Bdellovibrio bacteriovorus: one gene and its partner. The protein of the gene in region 1 interacts with the protein of each later gene in a pairwise test. Links are inferred from orthologs where the notes say so. Each region holds a gene or a part of one and is shown in the gene's direction. Other genes may lie near its edges.

Evidence for each region.
Region 2: the proteins of pheT (region 1) and secD interact in binary tests that used the Escherichia coli proteins (3 or more experiments, as listed by UniProt). The link is inferred for Bdellovibrio bacteriovorus from one-to-one orthologs.

The regions. Positions count from the first base shown.
Region 1 is NZ_LUKF01000020.1:186,242-189,685, forward strand. The notes cover bases 87-3,208. They hold pheT (phenylalanine--tRNA ligase subunit beta), read left to right. Parts: upstream 87-486; coding sequence 487-2,931; downstream 2,932-3,208. Other genes in these bases: pheS (phenylalanine--tRNA ligase subunit alpha), read left to right, coding at 87-490; AZI85_RS17340 (integration host factor subunit alpha), read left to right, coding at 3,058-3,208. Outside these bases: more of pheS, read left to right, coding at 1-86; more of AZI85_RS17340, read left to right, coding at 3,209-3,396; AZI85_RS17345 (MerR family transcriptional regulator), read left to right, coding at 3,362-3,444.
Region 2 is NZ_LUKF01000017.1:50,059-53,325, forward strand. What follows is about bases 227-3,171. They hold secD (protein translocase subunit SecD), read left to right. Parts: upstream 227-824; coding sequence 825-2,519; downstream 2,520-3,171. Other genes in these bases: tgt (tRNA guanosine(34) transglycosylase Tgt), read left to right, coding at 227-419; yajC (preprotein translocase subunit YajC), read left to right, coding at 487-825; secF (protein translocase subunit SecF), read left to right, coding at 2,530-3,171. Outside these bases: more of tgt, read left to right, coding at 1-226; more of secF, read left to right, coding at 3,172-3,267. UniProt on the Escherichia coli protein: Part of the Sec protein translocase complex. Interacts with the SecYEG preprotein conducting channel. SecDF uses the proton motive force (PMF) to complete protein translocation after the ATP-dependent function of SecA.

The DNA.
Region 1 (3,444 bases):
TTTGGAAACAGAACAGTTGCCATTGCGTGTGATTGGTACGGGCCCGGTGTTCCGTTGTGACAGCGATATTTCGCATCTTCCAAACTTCCATCAGATTGAAGCTTTGTGTGTGGATGAGAAAGTTTCGATGGCGGATCTTAAAGGCACGATCAGTTTCTTCGTTCGTGAATTTTTTGGTCCTGGATTGAAAACAAGATTCCGTCCTAGTTTCTTCCCTTTCACCGAGCCTTCGGCAGAAGTGGATTGCTCTTGCCCAATTTGTAAAGGCAAAGGTTGCAGTCTTTGTAAACAATCGGGTTGGATTGAAATCGGTGGTTGTGGTCTTGTGAATCCGAAAGTATTCCAAGCCGCGAAAATCGAATATCCAAAATGGCAAGGCTTTGCGTTCGGCTTTGGTGTTGAGCGTATGGCGATTATTAAATACGGCATCGAAGACATTCGTTTATTCCCTGAAAATGATGTGCGTTTCTTAAGGCAGTTTGTAAAATGAAGATCAGTTTAAAATGGCTCCAAGATTATGTTGATGTGACCGAATTCTTTCAAAAACCGGAAGAGTTGGGTGAAGCTCTCACTCGCGCGGGTCTTGAGGTGGAAGAAATCACCAATCGCGCGAAAGACTTTAACCACGTGGTTGTAGGTCACATCTTAGAAAAAGATAAACATCCTAATGCGGATAAACTTTCTTTGTGCCGCGTTTCTACAGGTGAGGGTGTTGTTCACCAGATCGTGTGTGGAGCGCAAAATCACAAAGCCGGGGACCGTGTGATCGTGGCTTTGCCGGGAGCTGTGTTGCCTGGTAATTTTGCGATTAAAAAATCAGCAGTTCGTGGTGTGGATTCAGCTGGCATGCTTTGTTCTTTAAAGGAACTTGGTTTAGCGAAAGAATCTGAAGGTATCGCGATTCTGCCTGTGGATGCTCCCGTCGGCAAACCTTATGCAGAATACGCTGGTTATGACGACATCACTTTCGAATTAAAAGTAACACCGAATAGAGCGGACTGCTTAAGCCACTACGGTTTGGCGCGCGAAGTGGCCTGCCTCTATGGTAAAGAATTGAAAGTTCCCAATACAGAACCGAAAGTAAATTCTCAATCTACAAAGAGTGAAATCTCTTTGGATGTGAAGGCTTTTGATTTGTGCCCTCGTTATACCGGCCGTTATCTGAAGGGCTTAAAAGTAGGCCCTTCTCCAGAGTGGTTGGTGAAGCGTCTTGAAAGTGTGGGTATGAACTCTATTAATAACATCGTCGACGTCACAAACTACGTGATGATGGAATTGGGTCAGCCTCTGCATGCCTTTGATGCGGCTTTTATCGCGGGTAAAAAAGTGATTGTGGATCGCGCGACGAAAGGTGAAAAGTTCATCACTCTTGATGGCTCTGAAATCACTTTGACGGGTGAGGAGCTGACTATTCGTGATACGTCTCATCCAGCTTGTCTTGCAGGTGTTGTCGGTGGAAAGAACTCCGGCGTTACTGAATCTACGACTGAAGTTTTCTTGGAATCTGCCTACTTCCTGCCAATGAGTGCTCGTAAAACATCTCGCACTCACGGTATTGACACGGATTCCGCTTACAGATTCTCTCGCGGTGTAGATCCAGATGGTGCGCTTCGTGGATTGAATCGTGCGACAGCTTTGATTTTAGAAGTTGCGGGTGGCGAAGCTTTTGGTGATCACCATGACTTCTATCCAAATCCAGTGAAAAAAGCTCCCGTGACGATCTCTGTACAAACGGTGACGGATCGTTTGGGCTATCAAGCCGAAGAACACAAGTTCGTGGACTTCATGAAGCGCTTGGGTTGTCAGCTTGAACAAGCTGGCGTGGGTTCATATAAAATTCTTCCTCCGACATTCCGTTTTGACCTTGAGCAAGACATGGATTTGGTTGAAGAGTACGCTCGTTTGAATGGTTATGAACACATCCCGGAATCTTTGCCGGTATTTAAGACGATGCCGTCTCATCACGACAAGGCATTTATGCTGAATCGCACGACGAGCGAGTTGATGCGTGCGGAAGGTTTCCAGCAGGCCGTGAACTTTGCCTTTGTAGGCTCTAAAGCTGAAAAGGCTTTCTTAGGTTCTGTAGAAACTTTGAAAGCGGCCGGCTTGTCTGTTTCCGAAAAAGAAATTCGCATCATGAATCCATTGAATGAAGAAATGGATGTGATGAGAACTTCTTTGAGCTTCGGTCTCTTCAAGAATCTGAACACAAACTTCCACGCAGGCAATATGCAAGGTCGTTTGTTTGAGATCGGCAATTCTTTCTTTATGAAAGAAGACGGTACTTACGGCGAAACAAGTCGTTTGGCTTTGGCTCTTTGGGGGCGTGCTTCCAATCTTTGGAATAAGTCTTTGGATTATCCTGTGGTGTTCGAACTTAAAGCAGCGGTTGAAGTGTTGCTGAAGTCTTTGAATATTTCCGCCTACACGTGGGTGACGCCGGCAAATAAAGCAGAAGTGCCTGCATTCCTGCATCAAGGACAATATGCTCAACTTTTGGTTGAAGGTAAAAAAGTGGGTTTCATCGGAACTCTTCATCCCGTTCTTTTGGATGATAATAAGATCCGTGTGCCTGCGGCATTAGCAGAGCTTGATTTAGATCAGCTTTACAAAGGACAACCTCGTCCTTACCGCATCCAAAGTATTTCAAAGTTCCCGGTGGTCGAGCGCGACTTTGCGTTTGTGATGCCGAAGACTTTGAAAGTCGGCGATGTGCTTAAAGATATCCGTAAGGCAGCGGGCTCGTTGCTAGTAAATGTGGATGTCTTTGACTTGTATGAAGGCGAAAAAATGGAGGCGGGTAAGAAATCCGTCGCGATTCGCCTATGGCTTCAAGATAAAAATGCCACACTGCAGGAAGCGCAAATTGCAGAGACGACAAACAAGGTGCTTGAGAGCTTGAAAAAGAATTTTGATCTTTCTGTGAGATAAATTCTTGATTGTTTTCAGTTACTTGTTACCCTTTGTAGTAGAAATGGTTAATCCCGCCAAAGCACGGAGTGCGAAGGCGGAAATGGAGTATAAATCATGGCTGGCCAGAACTTAGGTAAATCAACGGTGACTAAGGCCGATATCGTCGAGAACGTGTATCAAAAGATCGGTTTCTCGAAAAAAGAAGCTTCCGAGCTTGTTGAGCTTTGCTTCGATACTTTGAAAGACGTTTTGCAAAACGGCGACAAAGTAAAAATCTCTGGTTTTGGTAACTTCGTTGTTCGCGGCAAAAACGAACGTATTGGTCGCAACCCTCAAACAGGGGAGCAGATCAAGATTTCCGCTCGCCGTGTTCTTACGTTCCGTCCTTCGCAAGTTTTAAAAGCGATGTTGAACGGTGAAGAGTACGCTCACTTAAAAGATGAGGACGATGATGATGACGACGACTATGATGACAACGAATAGTGAGCCAGAACAACTCGAAATGGATAGTTCCGAGTTGTCTCTTGGTGA
Region 2 (3,267 bases), on another replicon or contig:
CCCCTCAAATGCCGGCAAATAAGCCGCGCTATCTCATGGGAGTAGGGACGCCGACGGATTTAATCATCGCGATTGACTCCGGCATTGATATGTTTGACTGCGTCATGCCTACAAGAGTGGCACGTAACGGAACCATCTTCACATGGAGAGGGAAAGTCAGTATCAAGCGCAGTGAATACCGTGAGGACAGTTCGCCTCTAGATCCAGAATGCGATTGTTATACTTGCCGCAATTATACGAAGTCTTACCTTCGTCACTTATTCTTAAGTGGTGAAATTTTAGGCTCTCGCTTGAACACGATTCACAATATTTATTTCTATATGAAATTGATGGAACGTGCGCGTAAAGCCATCGAGGAAGGCCGTTGGGAAGAGTTCCGCAACGACTGCTTGACGCGATTCGCAAAGAAGGACAGCTAGACTAAAATATTGATTCTTCTCAAGAATAATGCTGAATTTTACTGTCAGTTATTAACTTGGAGGAATCATGTTATTCGGACTTCTTGCATCCACAGCTCATGCACAAACAGCAACAGGCACTCAACCCTCAGCCTTTGAAATGTTTGTGCCGTTTATCTTCATCTTCGTTATTTTCTATTTCCTCATCATCCGTCCTCAAGCCAAAAGACAAAAAGATCACCAAAAGTTTTTGTCAGAAGTTAAACGTGGCGATGAAGTGATCACTTCATCTGGTATCTTGGGTCGCGTGGAAGGCATCACAGACCAATTCGTAACTTTGGAAATCGCTGACGGCGTTAAAGTAAAAATGCTTCGCAGTCAGATTGCAACATCTCAGAAGGCAGCAACAGCAGAGGAAAAGAAATAATGGAAGGACTTCGTTGGAGATCTATTCTCGCAGCACTAGGAGTGGCGGCAGCCATCGTTTGGGTACTACCAAACGTTGTTAATTTCGGTGAAAAGGCATGGTGGCCTTCAAAACAAAAGCTGAACTACGGTTTGGACATCCAAGGTGGTTTGCACTTAGTTATGGGTGTGGACGTAGATGGCGTTGTTTCTGAAAGTACGCACCGTCTTATCACGTCAATGAAAGCGGACATGCAAAAAGAAAATGTCGCTGTCAAAGACGTGAAGTCTGTGAACCCAAATCTGGGTGAAGTGACTATCGATGTGAACGATGCTGCGGGTAAAGCAGCCGTAGAAAAATTCTTGGCAGACAAGTATTCAACAGTACTTCAAGTGATGAGCTCGACGGATACTTCGATCACGACTCGTTACTTTGATGCTTACTTGAATGATTATAAAAACCGCGTGATTCAGCAAGCGATTGAAACTATCCGCAACCGTATCGACGAATTCGGTGTGGCTGAGCCTTCAATCTCTCAACAAGGTGCCAACCGCATTTTGATCCAACTTCCTGGTATGGAAGATGCTGAAAAAGCAAAGCAGTTGATCAATACAACAGCTAAATTGGATTTCATGATCGTTTCAAATGAAAAGTCCCCGCAAGAACTTCAAGCCATGATCGCTGAAGCTGAAAAAGCAGGGAACTATAGCATGACGACAATGAAGTACTCTGATTACGTGACGAAGTTGAATGCAGACCTTGCTTCAAAACTTCCTGCGAAATCTGTTGTTTACTTTGAGAAGTCTGCAAACGCGACAACGATGGAAGCGGGCGCAATCCCTTTCCTTCTTAAAACAGACACAGATTTGGGTGGAGATTCTTTGGATGACGCTTTCGTTGGTTACGACCAATATGGTGCTCCTCAAGTTTCTTTGCACTTCAATTCTGCAGGTTCGAATAAATTCGCGGACCTAACAGGCAACAACGTCAACAGACAGATGGCGATTGTTTTGGATAAAGTTGTGAAATCAGCTCCAAGCATTCGTGACCGTATTGCTGGTGGCCAAGCGGTGATCACTTTAGGTGGTGGTCGTGACCGCAACGGCATGATGGAAGAAGCGAAAATGATTTCAACGGCTCTTCGCGCGGGTGCTTTGCCAGCGTCTTTAGAGCAATTGGAAGAGCGTCGCGTAGGTCCAACATTGGGTGCCGATGCGATTGATAAAGCGAAATTGGGTTCTTACGTAGGCGCGGCGATCATCGTGATCTTCATGTTGGCGTACTATAAAGCTATGGGCGCGGTGGCGAGTCTTTCATTGGGAATCAACGTTCTAGCGTTGTTCGCGTTGATGACAAGCATGGGCTTCACGCTGACTTTGCCGGGTATCGCAGGTATTGCGTTGACGGTGGGTTTTGCGGTCGATGCGAACGTTCTGATCAACGAACGTATTAAAGAAGAGCTTCGTTTGGGGCACGGCCTGAATGTGGCGGTAAAAGAAGGTTATCACCGCGCGATGTCGGCGATCATCGATGCCAACGTAACAACGGCAGCAACTGCGGTTGTGTTGTTGTACTTCGGTACGGGTCCTGTGCGTGGTTTCGCTGTGACTCTATTGATCGGTATCGTGACTTCTATGTTTGCAAACGTGTTTGTATCGAAAGTCATCGTGGATCTTTTGGTTCATAAATTTAAAGTTAAAAAGTTGGCAGTGTAGAAGGTGCAGCATGACTATTAAAAATGATTCTTTCGGACGTTTTGATTTTGTTGGAAAAGCCTGGTTGTTCGGTGGCATTTCCTTGATTTTGACAATTGCATCTTTGATCTACCTTGCGGTGAATGGGATCAACTACGGTATCGACTTTAAAGGTGGTACTGAGATCCAAGTAAAGTTTGCGCAATCAGTGACTATCGAAGATCTTCGTAAATCTATCGATGACCTTAAGCTAGGTGAAGTCGGTGTTCAGTCTTTCGGTGAAGGCAACGAATACATCGTTCGTTTCCAAGGTCGTACTGGTAAAACAGACAAAGAGACCAACGAAATCTTGAATTCGGATCTTGGTAAAATCCGTAACGTGATCACAACTCAGTTTGCCTCCCAAGGCCCTGACATCCGTCGTGTCGACACGGTGGGACCTCAGGTGGGTGCGGAGTTGAAACGTAATGGTGTCCTTGCGGTCTTCTACTGCTTGCTGGTAATCTTGATCTACGTTGCACTTCGTTTCGACTATAAGTTTGCTCCGGGCGCAGTTCTTTGCTTGTTCCATGATGCGGTCATTACTTTGGCTGTTTTCGTGGCGGTAGGTAAAGAAGTGAACGTAGCTATCCTTGCAGCGATCATGACTTTGATCGGTTTCTCTCTGAACGATACGATCGTTGTATTTGACCGTATCCGTGAAACTGAAGGTCACTATCACGATAAGGGCTTTGGCTTCGTTATCAACAGATCTATCAATGAGATGTTG